Regions from separate parts of the Polaromonas sp. JS666 genome, predicted to be linked through region 1. Evidence: predicted binding sites of a transcription regulator. Region 1 holds the regulator's gene; each other region holds the start of a gene.

Region 1 (10,303 bases):
GCCGGCTCTTCCTTAACCGGCTCTTCCTTAACAACATGGCGAGAAACGCGTGAAAAACCTCCTGTTGAGGACCTGGCTCACACGGGGTTGGCTGGCTCGTCTGCTGTGGCCGCTGGCGCAACTCCACGGCCAGGCCGTACGCCTGCGCCGCGCCTTGTACCGCAGCGGCATTCTCGAATCCTGTCGTTTTGGGGTTCCCGTGATCGTGGCCGGCAATGTCGTGGCCGGTGGTGCAGGCAAGACGCCACTGGTGATGGCGCTGGTCCGGCATTTGCAGGCACAAGGCCTGCAAGTCGGCGTGGTGTCGCGCGGCTACGGACGGTCCAGCCATGAAAGTCTTGAGGTGAGCATCGGAACACCAGTGGCCCAGTCGGGTGATGAACCGGCCCTTATAAAGCGCGCAACCAATGCGCCTGTTTTTGTCGCCAAAAAAAGAGCGGATGCCGTGCGCCGGCTGCTGGCGACATACCCCTCCACGGCCGTCGTGGTGTGCGACGACGGCTTGCAGCACTACGCCCTTCAGCGAGATATTGAAATTGCCGTGTTTGACGACCGGGGCGTGGGCAACGGCTGGTTGCTGCCGGCTGGCCCACTGCGCGAACCGTGGCCAGGGCGCAGGCAGCAAGGCCTTGACCTGGTGCTGCACACCGGCCTGAAGCCGGCTTTTGAAGGCTTCACCTCCGGCCGGCAACTCGCCGACCATGCCATCGCTGCCGATGGCAGCCAGATCGCGTTAACCGCGCTGCGGGGCCGCACCTTGGTGGCACTGGCCGGCATTGCCAATCCCGAAGCCTTCTTTGCCATGCTCAGGGCACGCGGCCTGGTGCTGGAGCAGACCTTGTCCTTGCCGGATCACCACGATTTTGGCGCCGGCGATCTCGCGGCCTGCGCAGGCAAGACCGTGCTGTGCACCGAAAAAGATGCCGTCAAGCTGTTTGGCAAGCCGGGCCTCGCCTCCTTGCAGCTTCTGGCCGTTCCCCTGGTGTTTTCGCCCGAACCGGCTTTTTTTGCGGCGCTTGATGCACTCCTGGCGCCTCTGCTTTCTCAATTACCATCAGGCCATGGATACCAAACTGCTTGAATTGCTGGTCTGCCCCGTGACGAAGGGCCCGCTGGTCTACGACCGTGAAAAACAGGAACTCATCTCCCGCAGCGCACGGCTGGCCTACCCGGTACGCGACGGGCTGCCGGTGCTGCTGGAAAGCGAAGCCCGAACCCTGACCGATGAGGAACTGGGTCTGTGATGTTTGCCAATTTCCTGCCCGCATGAGCATGCGCTTCACTGTCCTCATCCCGGCCCGCCTGGCTTCCACGCGCCTGCCCAACAAACCGCTGGCCGACATGGGCGGCGCACCCATGGTCGTGCGGGTGGCGCAGCGTGCCATGCAAAGCACAGCTGCCCGCACGGTGGTCGCGACCGACAGCACCGACATCATCGACAAATGCGCGGCGTTTGGCGTTGCAGCGGTACTGACCCGTGCCGACCATCCCAGCGGCAGCGACCGGCTGGCTGAAGCCTGCACCGCACTCGGCCTGGCTGACGATGACATCGTTGTGAATGTGCAGGGTGACGAGCCCCTGATCGACCCGGCCCTGATCGACGCGGTGGCGCGCCTGCTCAATGAACGCCCTGACTGTGCGATGAGCACGGCGGCGCATTCGATTGACCAGATGGCTGACCTGCTCAATCCCAATGTGGTCAAGGTGGTGCTGGATGCGCGCCAGACCGCGTTGTACTTCAGCCGTTCGCCCATCCCCGCGGCACGGGACTTTGCCGGCAAACCCTGGTGGGAAGATGGCGAAAAGGGCTGCAAGCTGCCCAAACCGCTGCGCCACGTCGGCATCTATGGCTATCGCGTCGGCTTCCTGCGGCAGTTTCCCACCCTGCCCCAGGCCCCGCTGGAGCAACTGGAGTCGCTGGAACAGCTGCGCGCGCTCTGGCATGGCCACCGGATTGCCGTGCACATTACCGATGAAGCGCCCGGCCCCGGTGTGGATACGCCGGAAGACCTGGCCAGGGCACGCCAGTTCTTTCCATAGCAGCCCGATCAGCCTGCACCGGCTGTGTAAGCTGCCGTCAGGGGCGTGCATGCTATCCTTGCACAAGAAACAGGCGTGAGGTTTGCGTGACGTGCCCCTCAACACCTGACAAGCAGCCCATGGAGATACCGGCGCGCCGGACTCCCGGGTTGCCTTCCTGAATTCATAAAAATCCGAGGACATCCATGAGACTGATTTTGTTGGGCGCGCCTGGCGCAGGAAAAGGGACGCAAGCGACCTTCATCTGCCAAAAATACGGCATTCCCCAGATTTCCACCGGCGATATGCTTCGTGCAGCCGTCAAGGCAGGAACCCCGTTGGGCGTTGAAGCCAAAAAAATCATGGATGCTGGCGCGCTTGTCAGTGATGACCTGATCATCAACCTGGTAAAGGAACGTATCGCCCAGCCCGACTGTGCAAAGGGTTTCTTGTTTGACGGTTTTCCCCGCACCATTCCCCAGGCCGACGCCATGAAAGCTGCCGGCGTGAAGATCGACTACGTGCTTGAAATCGATGTGCCTTTTGAAGCCATCATCGAGCGCATGAGCGGGCGCCGCTCACACACGGCATCGGGCCGCACCTACCACGTGAAATACAACCCGCCCAAGGTCGAAGGCAAGGACGACGTCACCGGTGAGCCGCTGATCCAGCGCGAAGACGACAAGGAAGAGACCGTGCGCAAGCGGCTGGAGGTGTACAGCGCGCAAACCCGCCCCTTGGTGGAGTACTACTCAAGCTGGGCAAAAACTTCGCCCCAGGCAGCCCCCAAATACCGCGCCATCAGCGGCATGGGCGGTGTGGATGAGATCACCGAAAGAGCCTTCCAGGCCCTGTCAAGCTGAGGCGACCCGAAAGGCCTTCGGGCCATCCTGAAGACGGCATGGCGCCGGGCCTCAGCCCAGCAAACGAAGCATCAGGTCTATCCGCGCCTTCACCGGACTCAACCCCTGCGAATCGGGAATGAGATCACCCGGTTTGGGCAACACCCGGCCATTGGGGCAGCGCGTTGCGCGAACCACGCTGACGCCGGCGGCCTGCGCCTTGAGCAAAGCAGCTTCCAGTGCCTGATGTACGGTGCCGTTGCCCGTAGTGGCGACAACCAGGCCCCGGACGCCTTGCTGCATAAGGGCTTGCACCACGGCGCCACGGGCACCGGCGTGACTCATGACGATTTCAACATGCGGCCAGTCCGTGGCGTCGTCGAGGGCTGCCATTATTTTCGTGGCGTCCGGCGCCCGGCTTGCGTCAGCTTCAGGCCAATTCCTCAATAACCTCAGGCTACCCTCCTCGACATAGCCCAGCGGGCCCGCGTCGCCCGAACTGAACGCGTCCACCTGGTAGGGATGCACCTTCTGCACGTCCCGCGCAGTGTGGACGGAGCCAGCGCAGACGGCCACCACCCCTTTCGCCCCGGAGTGCCGGGCCACGGCCACGGCATCGAGCACGTTCTGCGGGCCGTCCGGTACCAGGGCCGTTGCCGGGCGCATGGCACAGGTCAGCACCACCGGCTTGGCGGGACCGCAGACTGCCTGTAAAAAATACGCGGTCTCTTCGAGCGTGTCGGTGCCGTGGACAACAACGATCCCTGCGACATCAGGCTGCGCCAGAAAATGGTTGACGCGTCCGGCCAGTTTCGCCCACACGGCAAAGCTCATGTCCTTGCTGTCAAGCTGCGCAACCTGCTCGGCGATCAATGGGCCGGCATCGGCCAGCCCGGGAATCGCCGCCACCAGCTGCTCAATACCGACTTCCGCCGCGGTGTAACCGATATTGTCCGAGGCCGAGGCTGCGCGACCGGCAATCGTGCCGCCGGTACCCAAAATCACAATGGTTTGACGATTCATATGGAGGGACTTGCGTTCTTTTAAAAACTGGATGAAAATACAGTTACTGGATATTAAAACAGGTCACTACAACAGATGACGCACGCGACAACCCCGGGTTGCCCGGCGCACTCAACCTGAGAAACCAAGGAGTCCTGGTCATGAGCATATTGAACGATTTTTCGCACTTATCCTCCGAAGGTCCCAAGCTCACGGCACGGCAGCAGCAAATCCTGGAATTGATCCAGAGCGCCATCACCCGCACCGGCGCGCCGCCAACCCGCGCCGAAATCGCCAACGAATTGGGCTTCAAGTCTGCCAACGCCGCTGAAGAGCACCTGCAAGCCCTGGCCCGCAAAGGCGTGATTGAACTGGTCAGCGGCACCTCGCGCGGCATACGCCTGCGCAGCGATACCTTGCGCTCCATCCACGAATCCAGAGTCAAACAGTTTTCCCTGCCGTTGCAAAGCCTGGCCCAACTCGCCCTGCCTCTGGTGGGGCGGGTTGCTGCTGGCAGCCCGATTCTCGCGCAGGAACACATCGAGCAGACCTATTATTTTGAAAGCAGCCTGTTCCAGCGACAGCCCGATTACCTGCTCAAGGTGCGTGGCATGAGCATGCGGGACGCCGGCATCATCGACGGCGATCTGCTGGCCGTCAAGCAGGCCAAGGAAGCCAGGAACGGCCAAATTGTCGTGGCCCGTATCGGCGACGAAGTGACGGTCAAGCGTTTTAGGCGCACCAAGCATCTGATTGAATTGTTGCCTGAGAACCCGGACTTCAAAACCATTGTGGTCGAGCCCGGCGAGCCCTTCGAGCTCGAGGGCCTGGCCGTCGGTTTGATCCGCAACACCATGCTCATCTAGTCAACCCCTTTCCGGCCGCGCGACAGGTGGCGGGCGTTTGGTCATTGATTGACCAACACCCTGGCGTTGCGGCCCCACTGGCGATTAGCCAGTCCGAAATCCTGCCTGTAAACATTGGGGTGCAAGCCCCTCTAATTCAGGAGTTCATCATGGGAATCGTCAGTTTTTCAAATTCACCCGTGCTCTCGGTTTTACTCGCCCCCATGCAAGCCTTGGCGGCGTGGTTTGTGACTGCGCAGTCCGCTTCAGACCCGTTTGCCACCCCAGCTCGCGCCCGGCGCGCACCTCACCAGCTGGCCGTACCCTTCAAGCCCGGCAGCATTCCCTCCCGGCGGCGCGCGGCCGCTGCACATGCCGCGGCAGCAAAAACCTCCGGCTCCAGCCGCTTGAAGGTGGTGCGCGAGTTTGACGCTGCCGTCGGCCCTGCTTGCGCTGGCCGCATGGTCATATCGGGTCGCATGTCTGATGTCTGTGCAGAACTCGAGCGCATGGCTCAGCGCGAGACCGCAGTCCAGTAAAGCGTGCTTACCTTCGAGCCGGCCCAATCCGCTGGCCATGGTGGTGCCGTGGCGCCGTGGTGCAGCGGCGCAATGCACCCACTGACCCCTTGAATAGCCCGGGCAGGGGGACAGGTTGCCTTCCGATACAAGTTGACGGCTTTCGGGCGCCCCTGTCCGAAGGGAAGAAAAATCTTGCAGGCACAATATCGGCATGAATATTGTGATCCTCGATGACTACCAGGATGCAGTGCGAAAACTGAACTGCGCCGCGAAACTGGACGCCTACCCTGCCAAGGTCTACACCAACACGGTCAAAGGCATAGGCCAGCTGTCCGTCCGGCTCAAGGATGCCGACGTAATCGTGCTGATTCGCGAACGAACCCAGCTAAACAGGCAGGTGATTGAAAAACTCCCCAAACTCAAGCTGATTGCCCAAACCGGCCGCGTCGGTAGCCATATCGATGTTGCGGCCTGCACCGAGCGCGGCGTTGCGGTGGCGGAAGGCGTGGGGTCACCAACCGCACCTGCCGAGCTGACCTGGGCGTTGGTGATGGCCGCGATGCGACGCATTCCCCACTATGTATCGCACTTGAAGCACGGCGCCTGGCAGCAAGCTGGCCTCAAGGCCGCATCCATGCCCCCCAATTTTGGTATTGGCTCAGTCCTCAAGGGCAAGACATTGGGCGTCTGGAGCTACGGCAAGATCGGACAAATCATTGCAGGCTATGGCCGGGCGTTTGGCATGCGCGTGATCGTCTGGGGCCGGGAAGCATCGCTGGAGCGGGCGCAGGCTGACGGTTTTGAAATTGCCGACAGCAAAGCCGAATTTTTCGAACAAAGTGACGTGCTCAGTTTGCACCTGCGGCTGCATGATGAAACACGCGGCATCGTGACCCTCGAAGATCTGTCGCGTATGAAACCAACGGCCTTGTTGGTCAATACCTCACGGGCCGAGCTGATCGAGCCCGAGGCCCTGATTGCCGCGCTGAACCGCGGACGCCCGGGACTGGCGGCTGTTGATGTCTTTGAGTCCGAACCCATTTTGCAAGGCCACGCACTGCTGCGGCTGGAAAACTGCATCTGCACGCCGCACATAGGCTATGTGGAGCAGGACAGTTATGAAATGTATTTCGGGGCGGCCTTTGACAATGTCGTGAACTTCATCAAGGGAACCCCGACGAACATCGTCAACCCCGGTGCGCTGCAGGTACGCCGCTGATTTTCCCTGATGCCGGGCACCACCGGCTACGGTAAAGCTCAGCAAGGCTGCACCCACACAGGCGATCCGCAGTCGGATGCAGCTACGCGGCTCGGGCTGCCGGCCAATTCTGCGGGAAGTTCCCAGGGTCGATGCCTAACCGTTCGGTTCCACGCCGGGCGTGGATTTTCAGCGCACTGTCGGGCCGGCTGGGCCGGCTGAAATGCCGCGAAGGTCCAACGATCCTAGAAACAGCAGTTGACCGCTCGCAAACTTTAGGAAAGCCGCATGCCCACTGACTTTCCCCTCTTCGATGGCGTTTACCTTCTGGGTGACAGCGCTATGCGCCCGGTGGCACCATGCCGGGCGCGCCATGCTGCGTTGTCACGCCTTGCCTGGCACGCCGATCACGGCGCACTCGGACGCGTCCGACTGCCGTTTCCAGGATGATCAAACCCGACCAGGCGGCCCGAATCCGATGCACGGCTCGACGGTGCGTCAGCAGAATTTCGTCGCTATCTTCATCGCGCCAGCCAGCCCGGCCAGATTGATATCAGCCGCTGCGGCGTCTGATACGGTCGCAATGCCGGGCCCTGCGTAATAATCCATTTCCATGAAACCAATTTACAAAACCGTTGGCATCGTTGGCACGGGTGCCATGGGCCGTGGCATTGCCCAGATTGCGGCGCAAGCCGGGAGTGTCGTCAAGTTGATGGACAACCAGGCGGGCGCGGCGGAAAAGGCGCGGGAGGCCATCTGCGCGCAGTGGGACAAGCTGGTGGAAAAAGGCCGGATGGAAACCACCGCTGCGACCAGCCACAAGGCCAGCCTTCTGACGGCCGGCACGCTGGCCGATCTGGCGGACTGCGATCTGATTGTTGAAGCCATTGTGGAGCGGCTGGACGTCAAGAAAGCCCTGTTCGCCGAACTCGAGACCATCGTGTCGGCGCAAACCGTGCTTGCCACCAACACCTCGTCGCTGTCCGTGACCGCCATTGCGGCCGCGCTCAAACACCCGGAACGCTTTGCCGGCTACCACTTTTTTAATCCCGTTCCGCTGATGAAGGTGGTGGAGGTCATCGCCGGCCTGAAAACTGATGCGGCGGTGTGCAGCGCACTGGCCGACTACGCCCGCCAGATGGGGCACACGCCGGTGCAGGCCCAGGACACTCCCGGCTTCATCGTCAACCATGCGGGGCGGGGCTATGGCACCGAAGCGCTGCGCATCGTCAGCGAAGGCGTGGCTGATTTCGCCACCATAGACCGCATCCTGCGGGACCAGGCCGGCTTCAAGCTGGGCCCCTTCGAGTTGATGGACCTGACCGCGCTGGACGTATCGCATCCCGTGATGGAGTCCATTTACCACCAGTACTACGAGGAAGCGCGCTACCGCCCCAGCGTGATCACGGCGCAGCGGCTGGCAGGCGGCATGCTCGGCCGCAAGACCGGCGAAGGCTTTTACCGCTATGCCGACGGTGTGATGCAGCTTCCGGCCGAAGCACCCGTACCCCGGGTCGCCGAGATGCCGCCGGTCTGGGTGTCACCCAGAGCGTCCCGGCGCTCGGAGTTGCTGCAATTGCTGAAAAATCTCGGCGCCAAGATCGAAACCGGCCAGTCCGCATCGCCCCAGGCCCTGATGGTGGTGGCGCCCCTGGGATTTGACATCACCACGGTGGCCGTGGTGGAGCGGCTGGACCCGGCGCGTACCGTGGGTATAGACATGCTGATTGATGACGCGGCGACCCGGCGGCGGGTCCTGGCCACCAACCCGGCCACCCGCACCGACATGCGCGACGCCGCCCATGCCCTGTTCGCCCGGGACGGCAAGGCGGTGAGCGTGATACGGGACAGCGGCGGATTTGTCACGCAGCGCGTCGTGGCCACCATCGTCAACATTGCCAGTGATATCTGCCAGCAAGGCATCTGCAGCCCGAAAGATCTTGAAACCGCCGTGACGCTGGGGCTGGGCTACCCGCTCGGGCCGCTCGCCATGGGCGACCGCTACGGGCCCACCAACGTGCTGGAGGTGCTGTTCAACATGCAAACCGTCTATGGCGACCAGCGCTACCGCCCTTCCCCGTGGCTGCGCCGCCGCGGCGCCATTGGCCTGAGCCTGATGCATGAAGAGTGAGACACCCCCTTCGGATGCTCACTTCGTGTAGCACCTTCCCCCCTCCAGGGGGCGGCGCCTGCGGCCTGGCGAAGCCAGTTCCGCGGCCCCCATTGGTAAGTGGACTTGTACGGGGACTCGGTCCCTGCCTATTTCTCATTTCGATGCATTGGAAAAACTGACATGGCAGGCGCAATCAAAAGTACCAGTGAGGGCCAGACCCTCATCCTGACGCTGAGCAACCCCGAGTTCCGCAATGCGCTGGGGCCGGAGATTTACGCCGCAGGCATTGAGGCCCTCAATGCCGCCGAGAACAACCCCGAAATCCGCAGCGTGGTGATCACCGGCGAGGGCGCGGTGTTTTGCGCGGGCGGCAACCTGCAGCGCCTGCAAGCCAACCGGCGTGAGGCACCCGAGGTCCAGGCCCAGAGCATCGAAGGGCTGCACAACTGGATTGACTCGATACGCACTTATCCCAAACCCGTGATCGCCGCAGTCGAAGGTGCGGCGGCCGGGGCCGGCTTTTCGCTGGCACTGGCCTGCGACTTTGTCGTCGCCGCAAGCAACGCTGTGTTTGTGATGTCCTACAGCACGGTCGGGCTGTCCCCCGACGGTGGCGGCAGCTGGAGCCTGGCGCGCTCTCTGCCACGCGCCCTTGCCAGCGAGCTGCTCATGGGCGGCGAACGCATCAGCGCCCAGCGCCTGCATGACTTGGGCCTGGTGAACAAGGTCGCATCCGCGGGTGATGCCCTGAGTGAAGCGCTCAGGATGGCCGGGCAACTCAATGCGCGCGCGCCCAATGCGCTGGCCAGCATCAAGGAGCTCATCAATGAGGCGTCCTCAAACACCCTGAGCCAGCAACTGGCCTGCGAGCGCGACCATTTCGTGCGCAACCTGCACCACAGCAATGGCGGCGAGGGCATCGCCGCATTCCTGGGAAAGCGCACACCGCAGTACCGCTGAGGAGCCGCCGGTTTTGCCCCGCCAACCGGTGGCGGCAATGCATGGCCAGACGGATGGCAAGGCGCAGTGGCAGAACTTGCTTTGCATGGGAAGCGATACCCAAAAGATGAGGCTCATCTGCAGCGCGCTCGCCCCGCCACACCGGGATCACGGGAGTCCCGGCCGCATCGGGCGTGCCTGGGGGACAGGTTTGAACAGCGAGCGTCCCCCGCGACGCCGAGGTGACAGCGGGGTGGCGCAAGGGGCGTGCCTGGGGTGACAATGGTGGTCTTGTTAGTCACTTAAAAGACAGGCCATGGACGATCCTATTCTTACGATAGATGAAAGAGCGGCCATCAACAGTGGTCGCTGGTTTTCATCACTGTCCCCGTCCCTGAGGCACGACATCCTGCGATGCGCTTACGTCAAACGCTACAAAGACGGCGAATTGATTGCCGCCCGCGGCGATCCGCCGGAAGAATGGATTGCCTGCGCGAAGGGAGCCGTGCGCGTAAGCTCCACCTCCCTCTCGGGCAAGCAGATCACCCTGACCTATGTCGAGCCAGGCATCTGGTTTGGCGACGTGGCGATTTTCGACGGCGACCGCCGCACGCACGACGCGTATGCGCACGGCGACACCACGATCCTGTGCGTGGCCAAGGCCGATTTCAGAAAAATTCTGGCAGCCCATGTGGAGCTCTACGAGGCCATGCTGCGGCTCCATGCACGGCGCCTGCGTCAGCTCTTCGGCCTGGTGGAAGACCTCAACACCCTGCCCCTGCGCGCGCGCCTGGCCAAGCAGCTGTTGCACCTCGTTCGCTGCT
Region 2 (10,303 bases), 640 kb from region 1:
CACACGCCTGCAGATTTTCACCAGGGTCATCCTGCCGCACATCATGCCGGCGCTGCTGACGGGCTTTGCCATGGCCTTTGCGCGGGCGATTGGCGAGTACGGATCGGTTATCTTTATTGCCGGCAACATGCCCATGATTTCGGAGATCACGCCGCTCATCATCATCGGCAAGCTCGAGCAGTACGACTATGCTGGTGCTACCGCAGTGGCCGTGGTGATGCTGGTGCTGTCATTCATCCTGCTGCTGGTCATCAACGCATTACAGGCCTGGCAGCGCCGCAACGCAGGAGCGCCGGCATGAGCGATAAACAAGCCCCCACACTTGTCGCTACGCGAGCCTCCGGCGTTGCGCCGCCCCTTGCCGACAGAAAAGGGGCTGTGCTTGCTCGGGGCGGTCCTTCGCGGCGCACTCCTGCCCAACCGGTTCGCCGCGTCACGGCCGGAACGACTGAGTCGCCCTGGGTGCGTTACACGCTGATCACGGGTGCTCTTTTATTCGTGTTCCTGTTTCTCGTGCTGCCGCTGGCCGCCGTGTTCACCGAAGCCTTGCGCAAGGGCTTGGGTGCCTACATCGCCGCGCTGCAGGAACCCGACGCCTGGTCGGCCATCAAGCTCACCTTGATTGCCGCCGCCGTTGCCGTACCGCTGAATCTGGTGTTTGGCGTAGCCGCAGCCTGGGCCATTGCCAAGTACGAGTTTCGCGGCAAGTCGTTTTTGACGACCCTGGTGGACCTGCCGTTTTCCGTCTCGCCCGTGGTGGCAGGCCTGATCTATGTGCTGCTGTTTGGCGCCCAGGGCTGGTTTGGCCCCTGGCTGCAGGCGCATGACATCAAGATCATTTTTGCCGTGCCCGGCATTGTGCTGGCGACCGTGTTCGTGACCTTTCCCTTCATTGCGCGCGAGCTGATTCCACTGATGCAGGCGCAGGGCAACGACGAAGAGCAGGCAGCCATTGTGCTGGGCGCCACCGGCTGGCAAACCTTCTGGCATGTCACGCTGCCCAACATCAAGTGGGGTTTGATCTACGGCGTGATCCTGTGCAATGCGCGGGCCATGGGCGAGTTTGGCGCGGTCTCCGTGGTGTCGGGCCACATCCGCGGGCAAACCAACACCTTGCCGCTGCATGTGGAAATTTTGTACAACGAATACCAGTCGGTGGCCGCCTTTGCCGTGGCTTCGCTGCTGGCCATTCTGGCGCTGGTCACGCTGGCCATCAAGTCGGTGGCGGAATGGCGCCACGAAGCAGAAATGAAGGCTGCGGCTGATTTGCCGCCTGAACGCCCCGTGTTATCCCCTCTCCCCCTGGGAGAGGGCTAGGGTGAGGGCGCGGCCCCACCTCGTAGCCAACGCCGGCCCTCACCCCAACCCTCTCCCAGTGGGAGAGGGAGAAAGAGAAAGAGAAAGAAATGAGCATCGAAATCCGCAACGTCAGCAAACACTTTGGCGACTTCCAGGCGCTGGGCGACGTGAGCCTGGACATTGAGTCGGGCGAACTCGTCGCCTTGCTCGGCCCCTCGGGCTGTGGCAAGACCACGCTGCTGCGCATCATTGCCGGCCTGGAAACGGCCGACCGCGGCAGCATTCTGTTCAGCGGCGAAGACACCACCGACGTGCATGTGCGCGAACGGCAGGTGGGCTTTGTCTTCCAGCACTACGCGCTGTTCCGCCACATGACAGTGTTTGAAAACGTCGCCTTCGGCCTGCGCGTCAAGCCGCGCGGCCAGCGGCCCAGCGACGCGCAGATCAAGGAGAAAGTGCATTCGCTGCTCAACCTGGTGCAGCTCGACTGGCTGGCCGACCGCTTTCCGTCGCAGCTTTCAGGCGGGCAGCGCCAGCGTATTGCGCTGGCCCGCGCCCTGGCCGTGGAGCCCAAAGTGCTGCTGCTCGATGAGCCCTTTGGCGCCCTCGATGCCAAGGTGCGCAAGGAATTGCGCCGCTGGTTGCGCCGCCTGCATGACGACCTGCATGTGACCAGCATTTTTGTGACGCACGACCAGGAAGAAGCCCTGGAAGTGGCCGACCGCGTGGTGCTGATGAATGCCGGCAAGGTCGAGCAGATTGGGTCCCCGCAAGAGGTCTGGGACCATCCGGCCAGCCCGTTTGTCTACGGCTTTCTGGGCGACGTGAATCTTTTCCACGGCCGCGCCCATGAAGGCGAAGTGCATCTCGAAGGCCTGCGCATCGATTCCCCCGAGCATGCCGACGCACAGGACGCCAAGGCCTTTGCCTATGTGCGCCCGCACGACCTGGAAGTGCAGCGTTATTCACCCGGCGCCGAAGGCATCGTCGCGCATCTGGAGCGCGCCATCGTGATCGGCCCGATTGCGCGGCTGGAGCTGATGCCGGTCGAAGGCTACGAGCAGAAGGGGAACGCGTCAGGCGACTCCCTCATTGAAGCCCAGATGCCGTCGCAGCAGTTCAAGGACATGGGCTTGCGGGAAGGCGACATGCTGGTCGTGACGCCGCGCAAGGCGAGGGTGTTTGTGGAGGGCTGATGCCCCGCTCCTCATCCGGCGGGTTTGATCACCACCGACTCGGCCGAAGCGACGACGGGGCCGTGGTAGACCGCTTCGATGTTGTTGCCGTCCGGGTCCAGTGCGAAGGCCGCGTAGTAGCCGGGGTGGTATTTGCGCTCGCCCGGCGCGCCGTTGTCCGTGCCGCCAGCGGCCAGGGCGGCTTCGTAAAAGGCTTTAACGCCTGCCGTGTCCCTGGCCTGGAAAGCCAGGTGGACGTGTGAGCTGGCGCCGTCGGCCTGGTCTATCCACAACTCGTCGGCCGAAAAATGGCCCTCGGCTTCGCGGATGGCGTCGGCCCTGCCCAATGCCTGTAACACAGCGCGGTAAAAGCGCTTGCTGGCCGCCAGGTCATGAGCGCGTAAATGGATGTGGTCGACGAGGCGGCCGCGATGCAGTTCCATGGTCTAGCCCTGGTAAGCCGCTTGCAGCTTCGCGATGTCCAGCTTCTTCATTTGCAGCATGGCTTTCATGGCCCGCTCGGATTTGTCAGTGACTTTCTCGCCGAACAGCTCGCCGATGATGGACGGCACCACCTGCCAGGAGACGCTGTATTTGTCCTTGAGCCAGCCGCACTGCTGGGCGTTCTTGTCGCCGCCGGCTGAGAGCTTGTCCCAGTAGTAGTCGATTTCCTGCTGCGTGTCGCAATAGACCTGCAGCGAGATGGCTTCGTTGAACTTGAAGTCAGGGCCGCCGTTGAGGGCGGTGAATGTTTGCCCGTCGAGTTCGAACACCACGGTCATCACGGCGCCTTCGGGTTTTCTGTGGATCTCGTGGCCTTCTTTCCCGAAGCGGGAAATGTGGGTAATTTTCGAATTCTTGAAGATGCCGACATAGAAGTTGGCGGCTTCTTCACCCTGCGTGTCAAACCACAGGCAGGGAGCGATTCTGGACGTGATTTTCATGGTGTTCTCCGGGCGTGTACTTTTCAAGATCATTCAACAATGAATGCCCTGAAAAGATACGCGCCTTGGGAAACTGCTTCTGTAGGACGATGCCTCAGGTGGCTGCTGGATGGGCCCGGGTCAGGCACCCCGGGTGCGGCGCAACTGTGGGCTGACGGGCACGACTATGTACCTTTTAGAGCGGTTGGGCGTCCGAATGTGACCGCGGCGGTTACCTCGGGTGGTGCCGCGGCCGCCAGCTGCCAATCCGGTTCTGCTCCGAGCGCATCGTTGACGACGGAAAAGGCAAGCCTGAACGCTATGAAAAAGGTGGCCTCGGCGATCTCCCGGTCAGTGAAGCCGGCAGCGCGAAGTCTGGCTACATCCTCAGTGGTCGTTCCATTCGGCTGGGTCACGACCTTTCGCGCCCATACCGACAGCGCCTGGTCTCGCAAAGTGAGTTCGGCTGTGGCCCTGCCTTGCAGCACGGCTGCTGCGGACACGGGGTCCGAGGCCTCGGCAAGCTTCTTGCCCCACGCAAGCGCGCAGTACGAGTCACCAAGCGCAGCGGCGGTAGCGCATACGAGCACCGCCAGTTCCCGCTTGCCAAGGGAAGAGTTGTCGGTAAGTTGGGAGCGCAGCGCTGCGAATGCGTCAAAGACATCCGGCCTCCATGCCCAGCCTCTTGTCAGGTTCATCACGAATCCCTGACTGTCAAGGCTCGACTGGTAGACGCGTGAGGTCGCTTCGGATTCTGGGGGCGGAGGGATAAGCATGTTGTGACCTTGCTTGATGGTGGGCAGGGAATTCAGGCCGTTGAGGGTCAGTCCATATAGGAAGGGGTAGACGCCTTCGACATCGGTGAGTCAGACGGTGTTGAGCCTGACGACGGGCCGCTGTGGCTTGCGACGCGCGACTTCCTTGAAACCGGCCTTGTCGTACATGGACTTTGCCCCAAACCACATGAAGTCGTCGTTGGAACGAGCAGGTTTGTCCACAGGATAGGCCTCGACCAGCGAGGCGCCGTTCTTTCTGGCGTAGGCAACGGCTCCCTTGAGAAGCGCCTGCGCCATGCCCTGGCCGCGGTGCTCGGCGGGTACAACAAAGCAGACGATCGACCACACGGGTTGTTCGTCAACAGGCTTCATCACGGACGAGCGCTTGAGCCTGGCGAACTCCTCGCGTGGACCCATGGACACCCAACCGACTGGAACCTTGCCACGATAGCCGATGAGGCCTGGCGGATTGCCGGCATCGACGAGCTCTTTCAGCGCGGCACGATTCGCTTGTGCATGAGTCACTCCCGGAGGCGGCGATTCGCGTGACCCGCTGAGGCGGTAAGCCATGCACCAGCAGCCGCGAGCGATTGAACAGCCTTTGGCGCCAAATATCGCTTCAAGGTCAGGCCAGCGCTCGGGTGTGAGAGGCGCGACTGTGAGTTTCATGGGCGTCTCCTGAGGCGCCTAACTTTTTGAGATATCCCGCAAAGCTGCGCAATAACATGGCAGCCTGCTGGACAACATGGCGCGCAAAATTCGAAAAAACTGTTTGCTGTCATGCGCTTGGTTCGCTGATCTGCATGAATGCGAGGGTATATTGGTTTTGCCAAACCCCCAAACCAGACTTTGCAAGCTGCCGACTACTCAACTCCGTCCTTCTTCAACTGGTCGAGGGCCCAGCCTTTGTGTGATGTGAAGAAAAACATCTTCCACGTGCCCCCTTCCTTTCTCCATCGGCTGATTACCGGGTCACTCTCAAATACGGTCCTGTATTTTCCATCGGTCTTGGGCAGGTACGAGAGCACCTCACTCATGGCGACAGTGGCCGTACCATCCGGCATCATCCGTATCCGAACAACCTGTTGGGCCAGTTCTGAATCCAGAAAATTGGACTTGAACAAATTCACTGCGTTGTCTCGACCTTTTTGACGCCCGTAGCTGTCCCACGCCTGCGTGAACCAAATATCGTCAGTCAGGAATGACGACCACGCATTGGCATCATGGAGATTCCAGGCTCGTTCATAGTTACGCAATACCTCGCGCAGTTTCTGCTCCTCGGTGGCGGGCCCAGGCTGTGGATGCACCGCGATCGGCAAGGTAAGCGCCAAGACAGAGACGCCAAGAACAAGCAGGTGACGTTTGTTCATGATGTGGCCTTTCATCTACGTTCTCCAACATTGATATGTCCCGCAAATTCCGGAAGAACGTGGCGCATCGCGGGATAACATGTCGCGGAAAATTCAAGCAAGCCGTTTGCTATCACGCCCAGCTTATTGATCTGCATATGTGCAGAGGTAGCTGGTCCTGTCAAGATCCCCATTTCATTTTTTCATTTTTTCTCTTGCTGAACAAGCGGCGGGCCTGGCATTAATCGCGTTTCCGGTCCCTGGAATTGCTTTTTTGGGGTTTATTAAAAAAAAGCCGCACGCCTGCTCTCGGTACCCGTCCTGCCAATCAGATTTCCTCGCTCGGGAACTTATCCCCTGCCAAACCCACGAACCATCGGACAATTCACAATCAATCCAAAAAGAGGGTTCCCGATGTTTTTGACGTATTTCGACGCCATGCCACGCCGTGTGCTTGCCCTGGTGTCCCTGGCCTGTGTGGCCCTGCTGGCTTTTGGCTTGTACCTGCAGCATGTCGTTGGCCTGGAGCCTTGCCCCATGTGCATCGTGCAGCGTTATGCGCTGGTGCTGGTGGCTGTGGTTGCAGGCATCACGGCGGTGGCAAAAAGCAGGGGGCTGCTGATCACGGGCTCGGGCTTGCTGGTGCTGCTTTCCGGCTTTGGTGCATTTGTGGCGGCCCGCCAGAGTTTTCTGCAGTGGTACCCGCCTGAAGTGGCCTCCTGCGGCCGTGACTTTTACGGAATGATCGAAACCTTTCCGCTCAAGCGCGCGATTCCCATGATCTTCAAGGGCAGTGGCGACTGCACCAAAATTGACTGGACCTTTCTGGGCCTGTCGATTGCCAACTGGTCTTTCCTGTGCTTTGTGGCGATTGCCTTGGTGGGACTGGTCCTGATCACCCGCCTGGCTCGTCAGCGCTGAGGGCGGCGCTTTCTCTTTCTCCTCGGGCGCCGGGTCGATTGCACCCTGGCGCTTTTCGTTTTCACGTTTTTCTTTCATGAGATCAGTCCGTTAAACGGGCAGGGCGTTACACGCCCGAGCTGGGTGAAGGGGTAATTGCGCAGGGCGTGAGTCAGGCAATATACTGTACATAAATACAGTATTTAACTGGATTTTCACCCCCTGATTGAGCCCACCCATGCTTTCTCCGATTCCTGTGGCCCGCGCCGTGCCGGACCTCGCCCACGTGTGGCGCGCGGGCGAGCTGGGCAGCGCGAGCCTGCAGACCGTGGACACGGGCTATGCGGCGCTCAACCATGTGTTGCCCGGCGGCGGTTGGCCGCAGGGTGCGCTGGTGGAAGTGCTGCAGCCGCAGGCCGGGCTGCACGAATGGGGTTTGGTCGTGCCGGCCCTGGCTTGCGTGCAGGCGGCGGCGCCTGATTTGTTGACGGTGCTGGTGGGCGCGCCCTGGCTGCCCTTTGGCCCGGCCTTGGGCGCGCGCCAGTTGAATATGCAGCGCCTGCTCAGCATTCACGGCAAGCCTGGTGACGCGCCGTCGCTGCTGTGGGCCACGCGCGAAGCCTTGCAGTGCGCCGACGTGCACAGCGTGCTGGCCTGGCTGCCCGATGCGCGCAGCGCGCATGTGCGCCGCCTGCAGATTGCGGCCCATGCGCACAACAAGCTGCTGTTTGTCTTCAGGCCACTGCGGGCGCAGCATGAGTCGTCGCCCGCGCCGCTGCGTTTGCTGATTGAAGGCGCGGTGAACGAGGCGGGCAAGCTGCTGGTCAGTGTGCTCAAACGCCGCGGCCCGCCTCTGGCCGCGCCAGTGCTGCTCGATACCCGGCCGGCCCGGCTGGCGGCGCTGTTGGCCGCCAGCCGCGAAAGAGCGCGGCGCCAGCGGGAAGAAGCCGGTATTCCGGCGCCCATGCTGCAGCCTTCGCTGGTGTCGCCTCCTGTCACTTCACCTCAGGGCCCCATCCATGCGCTGCTGGATCGCATTGCACATCTCGACCACCACTGAGCCGGGCCTAGCCGCCCGCCCGGTGCTGGACGACGCAGTGGCGCAGCGGTTGGTACTGGACGCCGCTGCCATGCAGCGGGCGGTGGCCAGCATGGCGCTGGGCTTTACGCCGCGTGTGGCGCTGGTGGACGAGGCCGTGCTGATGGACGTGACGGGCAGTCTGCGCCTCTTTGGCGGGCTGGCGCAGCTGATGCAGCTGCTGGAGCAACGTTTGGCTGCTTTTTTTGAAGAAAACGGGTTGCAGGCCCAGGTAAAACGGGCGCAAGGCGCGACCTCCTTGATAGCGCTTGGTCGTTTGCGGCTGCAAGATGGACAGACTCAGACTCAGACTGATACCGTGAAAAAGCGCGTGGCCGAGCTGCCCATGCACACCCTGACGGCTGCCCGCCCGCATCTGGGCGTGCTGGAGCGCATTGGCTGCCGCAACTGGGGCGACTTGCTGCGCCTGCCGCGTGACGGTGTGGCCCGGCGCTTTGGCGCGGAGTTGCTGGAGGCGCTGGACCGCGCCCGCGGCAGCGCACCCGACAACTACGAGTGGCAGGTGCTGCCCGAGCACTTTGAGGAAAAGCTGGAACTCAACGCACTGGTCACCCACGCCCCCGCGTTGATGGCGGGTGTGGAGCGGCTGCTGGTCCACCTGCACGCCTGGCTGCTCGGGCGCCAGAGCGGACTGTGCGCCCTGAAAATCATCTGGCACCTGGACAAGCGCCGCGACGTGGCGCCCACCGGCGAACTGGAGATCCGCACGGCCCAGCCCGCACAAGACCTTCGCCATGTGGCGCGGCTGGTGGCCGAGCACCTGGCCCAGCAAAAGCTGCCGGCGCCGGTGCACAGCCTGACCTTGCAGTCACTGGCCACCGAGTTGCTGGCTGATTCGGCCGCCGCCACCGGCAGCCTGCTGATGGAGGCGCGCGAACAGGGTGACAGCGTGGTGGAACTGGTCGAGCGGCTGAGCGCCCGCCTGGGCGATGCGCAGGTGCAGGCCTGGCAGCCTTGCGCGGACCATCGGCCGGAGCTGATGCAACGCTGGGTTCATGCCAGGGGGGCGATTCAATCAATTGCTGCGCATAAAAATTCTGTCCGGGTTGGAGGGTTGAAACGCTCAAGAGATGCTTCAAAAAGCCCTGGTCCGGAGATCAAGACCGAAGCTTTGTACCCGACCTGGTTGCTGCCCGAGCCGCTCAAGCTGGCCACTGTCGGCAACAGCCCGGTCTACCAGGGCAAGCTGCATCGCCTGACGGGGCCGCAGCGGCTGGAGGCCGCCGAATGGCTGCTGGCCGACAGCGACGCCGCCCGCGACGCCGGGCTGTGTGAGAAGCCGTGGGCGCTTCGTGACTACTTTATTTACCGCAGCCAGCAGGGCGCCTTGCTCTGGATTTACAGCGAGAGGCTGGGCGCCACACCCGAGGCCGCGCGGCAACGCGCTTGGTACCTGCACGGTTTTTTTGCCTGAGGGGAACGCATGTCCTCCTACGTGCTGCCCGATTACGCCGAACTACATGCGCTGAGCAATTTCAGCTTTCAGCGCGGCGCCTCGCATGCTCAGGAGCTGGCCGAGCGGGCTTTCAAACTGGGCTACAAGGCGCTGGCCATCACTGACGAATGTTCGGTGGCCGGTGTGGTGAGGGCGCATGAAGTGACCCGGGAGCTCGGTCTGCAGTTGCTGCCGGGGGCCGAGTTCCTGGTGCAGGCCGCTAATGCGTTCCGGCTGGTGGTGCTGCCCCACAACGCCGCGGGCTGGGGCAACCTGTGCGAATTCATCACCGAAGCACGCCGCGCCGGTGACGAGGTGGACAAAGGCAGCTACCGCGTCGTGCTGGGCGAGACCGATTTCTCGCGGCTGGCCGATTGCGAAATCCTGCTGTCGCCCTTGCCCGATGCCATCCACACGCAAGCGCTTTGCGCGCATGCCGAATGGGCGACAGGGCTGTTTGGCCCGAATGCCTGGCTGGCCGTCGAACTGCTGCAAGGCCTGGACGACGCGCTGCGCCTGCAGCAGCTGCAGGAGGTTGCCGGGCACACCGGCATACGCCTGGTGGCGGCCGGCAACGTACTGATGCACAAACGCTCGCGCAAGCCGCTGCACGACGTGATGACGGCCATCAGGCTGGGCAGGCCGGTGCACGAATGCGGCTTTGCGCTGCAGGCCAATGCCGAGGCGCACCTGCGCCCGCGCATGCGGCTGGCCGACATTTACCCGGCCGGGCTGCTGCGTGCCACGCTGGAGGTGGCGGCACGCTGTAGCTTCAACCTCGACGAGATCCGCAACCTGTACCGCTACCCCCGGGAAGACATGGTGCCGCCTGCCGAAACGCCTGCACGGTGGCTCAGGCGGTTGACCTGGCAGGGGGCCCACACACGCTATCCGCGCGGCATTCCCCGCAAGGTCAGGAAGCAGCTGGGATTCGAGCTGGCCCTGATCGAAGAGCTTGAATACGAGATGTTCTTCATCACCGTGCACGACATCGTGCGGTTTGCGAATGAGCAGAAAATCCTGTGCCAGGGGCGCGGCTCGGCGGCCAATTCGGCAGTCTGCTACTGCCTGGGCGTCACGGCCGTCAACCCGGCTGAAAGCAAACTGCTGTTTGAGCGCTTCATCAGTCGCGAACGCCGCGAGCCGCCTGACATCGACGTGGACTTCGAGCACGAGCGGCGCGAAGAGGTCATCCAGTATATCTACGGCAAATACGGCCACGACCGCGCCGCCATTGCCGCCACCGTCATCCGCTATCGGCCGCGCAGCGCGATTCGCGATGTGGGAAAGGCGCTGGCGATGGCGCCCGGGCTGATCGAGCAGTTCGCCAAAGAGCATTTCTGGTTT
Region 3 (10,303 bases), 190 kb from region 1:
GGCGCGGGCATCGTGGTCGATGTTGGCCCCGGCGTGACCACGCTCAAGAAGGGCGACCACGTCATTCCGCTCTACACGCCGGAATGCCGCCAGTGCAAGTTCTGCCTGAGCCGCAAGACCAATCTGTGCCAGCTGATTCGTGGCACGCAGGGCAAGGGCCTGATGCCCGACGCCACCAGCCGCTTCAGCCTGGACTGCCAACCCATCTTCCACTACATGGGCACCAGCACCTTCAGCAACTACACGGTGGCGCCCGGAATTTCGCTGGCCAAAATCCGTGAAGACGCACCGTTTGACAAGGTCTGCTACATCGGCTGCGGCGTCACCACCGGCATCGGTGCGGTGATCTTCACCGCCAAGGTGGAAGCCGGCGCCAACGTGGTGATCTTCGGCCTGGGCGGCATTGGCCTGAACGTGATCCAGGGCGCGAAGATGGTGGGCGCCGACAAGATCATCGGCGTGGACATCAACCCCGCGCGGCAGGAGATGGCACGCAAATTCGGCATGACGCATTTCATCAACCCCAAGGAAACAGACAACGTGGTCGATGCCATCGTGCAGCTGACCGATGGCGGCGCCGACTACAGCTTTGAATGCATAGGCAACACGAAAGTCATGCGGCAGGCGCTGGAATGCACCCACAAGGGCTGGGGCCGCAGCATCATCATCGGCGTGGCCGAGGCCGGCGCCGAAATCAGCACCCGCCCCTTCCAGCTGGTCACCGGCCGCAAGTGGGAAGGCTCAGCCTTTGGTGGCGCGCGCGGCCGCACCGATGTGCCCAAGATCGTCGACTGGTACATGGACGGCAAGATCAACATCGACGACCTGATCACCCACACCATGCCGCTGGAAGACATCAACAAGGGCTTCGATTTGATGAAGCGTGGCGAGTCGATTCGCGGCGTGGTCATTTACTAGCCCCCACGTTCGCTCTACTAGCGTGTAGCTCTCTGCCCCCTCAGGGGGCGCTGCGCCTGCGGTCTGGCAAAGCCAGTCCCGCGGCCCCTGCTGGTGAAGACATAGCCCCCACGTCCGCTCGCAGCACTTCGGCTCCTTCCGACGTCTCTAAGCGTCTCTTAAGCGTCTCTTAAGTCGCCCAAAATACACTGCGGCGCTATGCCGCTGCTCTCCCTCCCCTCAGGCTCTGCGTCCGCGTTCAGTCCGGTGTCCAGGTCAATGCCTGCAAACGCCACCCCCTCGCGCGCGGGTATTCGGCCGCTGTGGATCGTCATCCTGTCCAGTCTCTGGATCGCCACTGTTTGCAACATCGCGCTGTGGCGTGAGCTGGCGCGCTTGCCCGACCTGAGCAGGGGCGAGGTTCTCACCATCAGCCTGGCGCTGGCGCTGGTGATCGCGCTGTCGACAGCCGCATTGCTCAGCCTGCTGGCCTGGCGCTGGACCCTGAAGCCGTCCATCACGCTCTTTCTGGTGTCTGCCGCCCTGGGCGCCTATTTCATGCTGGCCTATGGCGTGGTCATCGACAAGACCATGATCCTCAATACCCTGCAGACCGATGTGCGCGAAACGCGCGACCTGCTGAACTGGCACCTGCCGGTAACCATGCTGCTGCTGGCGGGATTGCCCGGATTTCTCCTGTGGCGGCAAAAAATCCGGATGCAAAGCCCCGCGCGTCAGCTGCTGTCCAACGCCATGACCCTGGTCACCGCATGCGCCGTGCTGGTGCTCGTTGTGATGCTGTTCTTCCAGAGCATCGCTTCGGTCATGCGCAACTACACGCATGTGCGCTACCTGATCAATCCACTCAATTCCTTTTACGCACTGGGAAGGGTTGCGGCCCAGCCCTTTCAGCGCAACGAATCCATCGTCTTGCCCCTGGGCGAGGACGCAAGGCTCGCTGCCAGCGACGCGGCCGCCGCCAAACCGCCTCTGTTGCTGCTGGTGCTGGGTGAAACCGCACGCAGCGGCAATTTCGCGATCAATGGCTATCGGCGGGCCACCACACCGGAGCTGGCGCGGGAAAACATTGCCAGCCAGCGCAACGCCTGGTCCTGCGGCACCAGCACGGCGGTGTCGGTGCCCTGCATGTTTTCCAATTTCGGCCGCGAAGCGTATGACTCACGGCCTGCGAATTACGAAGGCTTGCTCGATGTTTTGCAGCACTCAGGCCTGGCCGTGGTCTGGATAGACAACCAGTCGGGCTGCAAAGGGGTATGCGACCGGGTCGCCAGTGTGTACACCACCAGCCTGAAGGTACCTGGCCTGTGCGACGGCGGGGAATGCTTTGATGAGGTGATGCTGCAAAACATGGAGGAACGCATCGCTGCCCTGCCTGCAGAACGCAGGGCCAGGGGTGTGGTCGTAGTGATGCACCAGATCGGCGGCCACGGCCCGGCTTACTACCAGCGTTCACCACCGGCCTTCAAGAAGTTCTTGCCCGAATGCATCAACAACGCCCTGCAAAGCTGCGGACGCGATGAACTGATGAATGCCTATGACAACAGCGTTGTCTACGCCGACCATCTGCTGGGGTCCACCATTCGGTGGCTCAAAACGCAGGAGGCGCACAACTCGCCCGCCATGCTGTATGTGGCCGACCACGGCGAGTCCCTGGGCGAAAACAACCTTTACCTGCATGGCATGCCCTACGGGATGGCGCCCGACGTGCAAAAGCGCGTACCCTGGATCACCTGGCTGTCGCCGGAATTCGAGCAACTCAGCAGTATCACCACGGCCTGCCTCAAGCAGCAGCTCGATGCGCCGGTGAGCCATGACAATTACTTTCACTCGGTGCTGGGCCTGATGAAGGTGCAGACCAGCGTCTACCAGCCCGCGCTCGATATCTATGCCGGCTGCGCCAACCGTGGTCCCGGCAGTGTGCACGCGCAGACGTTGCGCACTGACTCGTCCTGACGAATCGTCCTGACGCCGCATAGGGTTTTTAGGCAGCTGCAGCCACTTGTTGCACGTCGGTTTAATATTCACTTCCACCTCAACTACAAATACATTATTCAAATGAAGAATATGAATATCCGCAAAGCTCTCGCCTCCACAATTCTTGTCGCCCTGGCCCTGGGCGCCGGCATTGCGCATGCCGCCGATTTGCTGGACACCGTGAAGCAGCGCGGCACGCTGAAAGTGGCGCTGGAAGGCACTTACCCGCCTTTCAACTACAAGGAAAACGACAAGCTCGCCGGTTTTGAAGTGGAGCTTGCCAATGCGCTGGCGCAAAAGCTCGGCGTCAAAGCCGAATTCACCACCAGCGAGTGGAGCGCCATCCTCGCAGGCCTGCAAGCCGGCAAATACGATGTGGTCATCAACCAGGTCGGCATCACCGACAAGCGCAAGGAAACCTTTGATTTTTCCGAGCCCTACACCATCTCCAGCCCGCAGCTGATCATCCGCAAGGACGAAAAGCGCGTCTTCAAGACGCTGGCTGACCTCAAGGGCAAAAAGCTCGGCCTGGGCCAGGGCACCAACTTTGCCGACATGGCCAAGAAGGTTGGCGACATCGACATCAAAACCTATCCCGGCGCGCAGGAATACCTGCAGGACCTGGCTTTGGGCCGCATTGACGCGGCGCTGAACGACAGCCTGCTGATTCCCTATATCGTCAAGCAGACCAAGCTGCCTCTCAAGCCCGGCGCGCCCGTGGGTGAACTGGAGAAATCAGGCATTCCTTTCGTCAAGAACAATCCCAAGTTCAAGGCCGCCATCGACAAGGCGCTGGCTGATCTGCAGGCAGACGGCAGCTTCGCCAAAATTTCGAACAAATGGTTTGACCGCGACGTGAGCAAGCCACCCGTCGCCAAGTGAATCCCTGCAAGACCCCATGAGAACCCAGTAACATTCATCCAGCCGTGCGCTCCAGGCGCACCCGATGTCTGAAGCACCCCGGCATGAAGCCGGGGTTTTTATTTGTGGAGACTGCCATGGACATGACTGCTGTAACCCAGTTGCTGGGGGACGCTTTACCACTGATGCTCAAGGGCGCGGCATGGACGCTGCTGCTGGCCGTGGCATCGGTTTTTTTTGGCGCCATCATCGGCACTTTTGTGGCCATCACACGGTTGGCGAAGATGCCCGGCCTGGCGCGGTTTGCCGCGCTGTATGTCAGCTGCATGCGCGGCACGCCGCTGCTGGTGCAGCTGTTTGTGATTTACTTCGGCCTGCCCAGCATTGGCATCCAGTTCGACCCGATCACGGCGGGCATCCTGGGGCTGAGCCTCAACGTCGGCGCGTACCTGTCGGAAACGATTCGTGGGGCGATCAATGGCGTTGAACACGGGCAGTGGAATGCCGCCCGCAGCCTGGGCCTCACGCAGGCGCAAACGCTGCGCCATGTAATCGGGCCGCAAGCCTTGCGCCTGGCCGTTCCCAGCCTGTCCAACAGCCTGATCAGCCTGATCAAGGACACCTCGCTGGTCTCGGTGATTGCCGTGGGTGAACTGATGCTGGCCACCAAGGAAGTCATTGCCACCACCTTCCAGCCCTTCCCGTTGTACCTGGCGGCGGCCGCGATTTACTGGGCCATGAGCGCATCGTTTGAAACGCTGCAGAAAAAGCTGGAAGTGCGGCTGAACCGGAGCTATTTGCGCTAGCGTGGCGCCGGGATGCCGGGCGGATCGGCATCAGCAGCCGGCCCGGCCTGAATCCATACCTCGGTGCCGGGCTCCACGAGGTCGAACAGCTCCACGATGTCCGCGTTTCTCATGCGCACGCAGCCGAGAGACAAGGGCTCGCCCATGGGCAGGCCGTCCGGGCATCCGTGGATGTAGATGTACCGGCGCATGGTGTCGACCGCGCCAAAGCGGTTCTTGCCCGGCTCGCGGCCGCAGAGCCAGAGAATGCGGGTCAGTATCCAGTCCCTGTCCGGATTCGCCTCGGCCAGCCCCGCTGAAAACATCTCCCCCGTAGGTCTGCGTGCGACAAATACCGTCCCTGCCTCGCAGCCCGCGCCTATCTTTGCCCGAATGACGTGAGCGCCCCGCGGCGTGCAGGCGCTGCCTTCCAGTTCGCCGGGGCCGTTCCTGGCGGTCGATACCGGATACGCACGCACAAGCACGCCGCCACAGTAGAGGCGCAGTGCCTGGTCGTGAAGGCTGACGAGGATTCGAATGCTTTCCACGTCTCGTGTCACATCACAACATGCGCAAACTTGCCGAGGCGCTGCCCGACAATGCGCTTTCAGCTTTCATTGAGCAAACCGTCCTTGAGCGCCTGTTCCTGGTTCGCAAAAATGGCCATGGCCGTCGCCATGCGCTTGAACCCGAGCTTGCGGTAAAACGGCTCCTTGCCCGGCACTGCATACAGGATGATCTTCTTGTGACCTTTGGAAAGCCGTACCAGCGCCGCAACCATCTCTTTGCCCAAGCCGGAACCCTGCCGCTCCGGCGCCACCGCGATGTCGCAGATGTAAGAGCAGTCCCTGCCGTCCGCCACGGCGCGGCCGGCGGCAATCAGCGTGCCGGCGTCATACACAAAGCACTTGAACATGCTGTTTGAAAACACGACCCGAAGATCGGCCGGTTGCTTGTCGCCCAGAGGCGCCACCCGGTAAAGATTGGAGAGCGCTTCCCAGTCCTCCCCAAGCATGCCTTCCGATGAATATTTCCACTCGATCGCCAAGTTGAACTCCTGTTGCTTTCAAACGGTACGGCGTGCCCTGCAGGCCAGATCAGCCAAATGCACGCTGCTTTTTCAGACCCTTTTTGGACTATAGCCCGCGCACCGAATTGCCGTCGCGGCACCTCAAAACAGGCTGCCCTGACCCGCCGCCCCCGGCGGTCTGAACTGACTCAAATCCAGTTCAATGCGCTGGCGGTTAAAGCCCAGCCGGGCGCAGGTTTTCTCGAAGCGCTGGCGTATCAGGTCGGCCCACAGGCCCGCACCCTTCATGCGCGAGGCGAAATCGCTGTCGTAGTCCTTGCCGCCGCGCATCTCGTGAATCCGCGCCATGATGCGCGCAGCGCGCTGCGGATAGTGCAGCTCCAGCCACTCCTTGAAGATAGGCGCGACTTCCCAGGGCAGGCGAATGACGGTGTAGAACGCGCTGCGCGCACCGGCCTCCCAGGCAGCCTCCAGTACCAGCTCCATGTCGTCGTTCACAAAAGGGATTTGCGGCGCCACGCTCACGCCCACCGGCACGCCTTCGGCGGCCAGCCTCTCGATGGTGCGCAGCCGGCGGTGTGGCGCTGCGGCGCGCGGCTCCAGCTTGCGTGCCAGTTCGCCGTCCAGCGTGGTGATGGTCACATACACCGCCGCCAACCTGTCGGCCGCCATGGGCGCAATCAAATCAAGGTCGCATTCGACACCGCTGGATTTGGTGACCAGCGAAAACGGATGGCGCGCCTCCTGCAGGACTTCGATCACGCCCCGTGTGAGCCGCAGTTCGCGCTCCACGGGCTGGTAGCAGTCCGTGGCCGAACCGATGTTGAGCAGTTTGGGCACGTAGCTTCGTTTGCCGAGGTCGGCGCGCAGCACCTCGGCAATATTGCGCTTGGCGATGATCTTCGTCTCAAAGTCCAGGCCGGGCGAAAGGTTGAGGTAGCTGTGCGTGGGCCGCGCATAGCAATAGACGCAGCCATGCTCGCAGCCCCGGTAGGGGTTCAGGCCGTAGTCGAAGAAGATGTCGGGAGAATCGTTGTGCGAAATGGCGCTGCGGGCGTCTTCCATCATCACTTCTGTCTCAATACGCGGAACCTCGCCGATCACATCGCCTGTTGCATCTTGCAAGGTGCCCCAGCCATCGTCGTAGGCCTCGCGCGCATTTTTCTCGAACCGGTGTGCAATGCGCGTGGCGCTGCCCCGGCCCTTGATGGCATGAAGGGGAATTTTGACCTCGGTCATGGGACTCAAACGGCCTGGCTGGCCGTGTTTTTGGCGTCAATAAACAAGAACTTGGGTAGTCGGATAAATACTGTATTTATGTAAGGGGTATCCGCTTAGCTCCAGTGGAGTCGGATATACTGGATAAATACCCAGTTATTATGCCAGTTCCAGCCCAAGACTACCCCCGCACCTGGAGCGAATTCCTCGATTGGTTTTCCTCCGAGGAGGCTTGCCTGTCTTACCTGGAGCGCTTGCGCTGGCCGCACGGCTTCGCCTGCCCAAATTGCGCCAGCATGGCGGCGCCATACCGATCCAGCCGCACGCGATTGATGTGCCAGGACTGTGGGCGACAGACGACCGTGACCTCGGGCACCATCTTTGACAAGACCCGTACGCCGCTAAAGGTATGGCTGGCGGCGGCGTGGTATCTCACCAGCCAGAAGCAAGGTGTCAGCGCCCTAGGCTTGCAGCGGGTGTTGGGGCTGGGCAGCTACCAGACGGCCTGGACCATGCTGCACCGCTTTCGCTGTGCCATGGTGCGCCCGGATCGGGAACGCCTGAAAGGTCTGGTCGAGGTGGATGAAACCTACCTGGCCATCTCGGACCGACAGCAGCCCATCTCTGCCGTGGGTCGCAAGAGCCGCACCAGCAAAGTACTGGTGGTGATGGCCGTGGAGATACTGCAGCCCAAAGGATTTGGCCGGATTCGTCTGCACCGCATCGCCAATGATTCTGACGAATGCGTGGTGCCGTTTGTCCAGCAGTCGGTGGAGCCCGGCGCCCAGATTCGCACTGACGGCTCGGCCGCCTATCGTTCGCTCAGCGAGCTGGGCTATGACCATGAGCGCACGGTCATGCTGGGCTCGGATGTTCCTGCCCATGTCTCCATGGCAGGGGTGCATCGGGTGGCCTCACTGGTCAAGCGCTGGATCCTGGGCACGCACCATGGCTCGGTCCAGCCCGAGCATCTGGATGCCTACCTGGATGAGTTTGTCTTTCGCTTCAATCGCCGCACTTCGGGCTCTCGCGGGATGCTGTTTTACCGGCTGCTGCAGCAAGCCGTTGTCACGAAACCCGTGACCTATCAGGACATCACCCGAACAACACAGGACATGGTGGAATCGGTCTAGTGGAGCTAAGCGGATACCCCTTATTTATGTACAGTATATTGAATACTCCGCCATCCGGCAAGCGGCCTGCAGCCCGCCTGGCACGGTTTCATAATGCTGATTTGTACCGGAGGTTCACATGGCTCATGTACTGGCAAAACTCCGCGGCGCCCGGCTGGTCGATGTGAAGGCGCAGCTCGACAAGGATGCAGCCAGCCACGCCGATCAGGGCATGTACCTGGAGCACCTGTGGCAAAACGCAGAAGACCCCGCCGAGGTTTTGTTTCTTTTTCAGGTGACGGACCTCGACCATTGCCGCCAGCTCGTGAAAAAAAACCACGCGCAGGCTCGGCGGCAAGATCCGGCGGTTTCCCTGCCCGAGATGATCTTTCTGGAGGGCCTGTAAACCCCGCAGTCGCGGCGGGCAAAGCGGATGACAGGACAATCGCCCATGCATTCACTTTCGGCCATCCATCCCATGACCAAGCGCCCCGAAAACGTCCACGACCGCTACCACGCCCATGTTTATTTTGGCCCCGCCACCGTGGCGCAGGCCCGAGCGCTGTGCGAGCAGGCAGGTGAGCTGTTCGGGGTGGCCGTCGGCCGTGTGCATGAACGTGAGATTGGGCCGCACCCGCACTGGAGCTGCCAGCTGGCATTTGACCGCGTCCAGTTTGAGCGCCTGATCCCGTGGCTGGCACAAAACCGCAACGGGCTTGATGTGTTCGTGCACGGGGTCACGGGCGATAACCTGGCCGATCACACGACCCATGCCTCCTGGCTGGGCGAGGCCTCTGAATTGAAGCTGGACATGTTCAGGCGTTGAGCGGGAGGCCTGAAACGCTATTGATTTGATTGCGGACCTGGACGGGGCGAAGAGTCACAGTGTCTCACTGCAACACGTGGGGCTGGGATGGGGGCGCGGCCGATGCGAAAGACCACGTTTTTTTATACGCCGCTGGCCCTCACCCCAACCCTCTCCCAAAGGGAGAGGGAGCAAGAAAAAGCACGTCGCACGCACTGAGCTGGGTCGTCACAACAAAAGCCCCAGATGCGGGACTCAAATGCGAGGCCCGAATGCAGGAATTATGGCGAGAGGGGTCGCACCTTGGCCGCGCCGCGTACAGGCAGTTGACGGGATTCAACGCTTCTGTACAACACCGCGCCCGCCAGCAGGGACAACAGGAAGGCGGCCAGCAAGCCCAGCGCGTTGGCCATCAACTGGGTGGGCCAGAAAAAACCCACCACGGCATTGACCAGAAGGTTCACCGGGAAGTGAATCAGAAACACCGAGTACGAAATCTGGCCGAGTTTTAACAGCCAGAGGGGCTCCCGCCATTGCCGGGCAACAGCGCTTGTTTGCAGCCACACCAGGCCCAGCGCCACCAGCAGCGCCAGGGCAATACGGCCCCTGAAATCAAGCAGCAAGGCCGCCACGCCGAGCAGGACAATGGCCAGCAGCCACTGCTCCCGTTGGGCTTGGCTTGCCGCCCGCGAGGCCCAGAAAGCCAGCATGCCCAAGGTGTAGGAACCCAGGAAATACAGCGCCGTCACGTCCAGACCGGCGTGGCGGTTGAAGAAGAACAGCGATGCCGCTCCCAGCAACAGTATCAGACCCACGCCGAGGTGCGCCGGCACCTGCGGCCAGCGCTGCCGCAGCGCGCGTGCGCCAGCAAACACCAGCACACTGCTGACGAACAGCTGAAAATCAATCGCCACATACCAGACACCCGCCGACAGGGCCTCCTGGCCCAGCACATCCTGCAGCAGCAGTACGTGGGCAACTACCTGCAGCAAAGTCGGCGCAGCAGGCACAGACGGGTGCGCAAACCACGGCCGCACCAACGCGGCCACCAGCACGCACACAGCCAGCGCCACCAGATAGGGCGGCACCAGCCGGCGGTAGCGGCGAAGCATCAACCGGCCCGGTTGCGTGAAAGCCGCCCAGCCCTCGGGCGCCAGCGAACTGGCAGCCAGAAAACCGCCCACCACCAGAAACACCTGCACCGCCATCCGGCCATAGTCGTAAAGCCAGCCCGTCAGGCCCGGCACAACCGTGTGAACCACGTCCGACATCGGCCCGTAAAAAGCCAGATGGTGCCAGACGATCAGGGCGCAGGCGATGCCCTTGAGGGCATCAATGCCGTGCAGGCGCTGGTCGGCTGAACGCATGAGGGCGGGATGAAAGCCGACGCGAAATGCTAGGGCACCCGCCTAGAGAGCCAGCCGAATGCGCGCGTCTTCGTACTCACGCTTGAGCTGGGCTACAAATTCTGCGGCGCTCTGCACCTTGCTGACCGGGCCGATGCCCTGGCCGCAACCCCAGATGTCCTTCCAGGCCTTGGACTTGTCGCCGCCAAAGTTCATCTTGCTCGGATCGCTCTCGGGCAGGTTCTCGGGGTCCA

What was found. The regulator LexA, encoded in region 1, represses DNA repair genes until DNA is damaged. The targets are predictions, from matches to a motif close to ACTGTATNNNNATACAGT.
Region 2: imuA (translesion DNA synthesis-associated protein ImuA) is a predicted target of LexA. The motif match lies at 6,606-6,623, and genes of this name have one in related genera.
Region 3: BPRO_RS15655 (PA0069 family radical SAM protein) is a predicted target of LexA. The motif match lies at 6,926-6,943, and genes of this name have one in related genera.

What each region holds. Positions count from the first base shown of each region.
Region 1 covers NC_007948.1:3,110,733-3,121,035, forward strand. Annotated here, with positions in the region: gene lpxK (tetraacyldisaccharide 4'-kinase) at 50-1,081, shown strand; gene BPRO_RS14695 (Trm112 family protein) at 1,062-1,244, shown strand; gene kdsB (3-deoxy-manno-octulosonate cytidylyltransferase) at 1,273-2,040, shown strand; gene adk (adenylate kinase) at 2,226-2,882, shown strand; gene BPRO_RS14710 (asparaginase) at 2,934-3,884, opposite strand; gene lexA (transcriptional repressor LexA) at 4,025-4,729, shown strand; gene BPRO_RS14720 (hypothetical protein) at 4,879-5,247, shown strand; gene BPRO_RS14725 (D-2-hydroxyacid dehydrogenase family protein) at 5,441-6,448, shown strand; gene BPRO_RS14730 (3-hydroxyacyl-CoA dehydrogenase) at 7,041-8,558, shown strand; gene BPRO_RS14735 (oxepin-CoA hydrolase, alternative type) at 8,721-9,500, shown strand; gene BPRO_RS14740 (Crp/Fnr family transcriptional regulator) at 9,796-10,303, shown strand, end outside.
Region 2 covers NC_007948.1:2,471,360-2,481,662, forward strand. Annotated here, with positions in the region: gene cysT (sulfate ABC transporter permease subunit CysT) at 1-301, shown strand, start outside; gene cysW (sulfate ABC transporter permease subunit CysW) at 298-1,317, shown strand; gene BPRO_RS11825 (sulfate/molybdate ABC transporter ATP-binding protein) at 1,407-2,495, shown strand; gene BPRO_RS11830 (VOC family protein) at 2,507-2,917, opposite strand; gene BPRO_RS11835 (VOC family protein) at 2,921-3,418, opposite strand; gene BPRO_RS11840 (carboxymuconolactone decarboxylase family protein) at 3,583-4,095, opposite strand; gene BPRO_RS11845 (GNAT family N-acetyltransferase) at 4,264-4,842, opposite strand; gene BPRO_RS11850 (nuclear transport factor 2 family protein) at 5,037-5,558, opposite strand; gene BPRO_RS11855 (disulfide bond formation protein B) at 5,937-6,443, shown strand; gene imuA (translesion DNA synthesis-associated protein ImuA) at 6,661-7,482, shown strand; gene BPRO_RS11865 (Y-family DNA polymerase) at 7,442-8,935, shown strand; gene BPRO_RS11870 (error-prone DNA polymerase) at 8,945-10,303, shown strand, end outside.
Region 3 covers NC_007948.1:3,304,269-3,314,571, forward strand. Annotated here, with positions in the region: gene BPRO_RS15625 (S-(hydroxymethyl)glutathione dehydrogenase/class III alcohol dehydrogenase) at 1-918, shown strand, start outside; gene BPRO_RS15630 (phosphoethanolamine transferase) at 1,177-2,871, shown strand; gene BPRO_RS15635 (transporter substrate-binding domain-containing protein) at 2,983-3,774, shown strand; gene BPRO_RS15640 (amino acid ABC transporter permease) at 3,891-4,559, shown strand; gene BPRO_RS15645 (L,D-transpeptidase) at 4,556-5,086, opposite strand; gene BPRO_RS15650 (GNAT family N-acetyltransferase) at 5,146-5,586, opposite strand; gene BPRO_RS15655 (PA0069 family radical SAM protein) at 5,710-6,807, opposite strand; gene BPRO_RS15660 (IS1595 family transposase) at 6,948-7,919, shown strand; gene BPRO_RS15665 (hypothetical protein) at 8,038-8,304, shown strand; gene BPRO_RS15670 (DOPA 4,5-dioxygenase family protein) at 8,377-8,724, shown strand; gene BPRO_RS15675 (acyltransferase family protein) at 8,985-10,070, opposite strand; gene BPRO_RS15680 (NAD(P)H-dependent flavin oxidoreductase) at 10,113-10,303, opposite strand, start outside.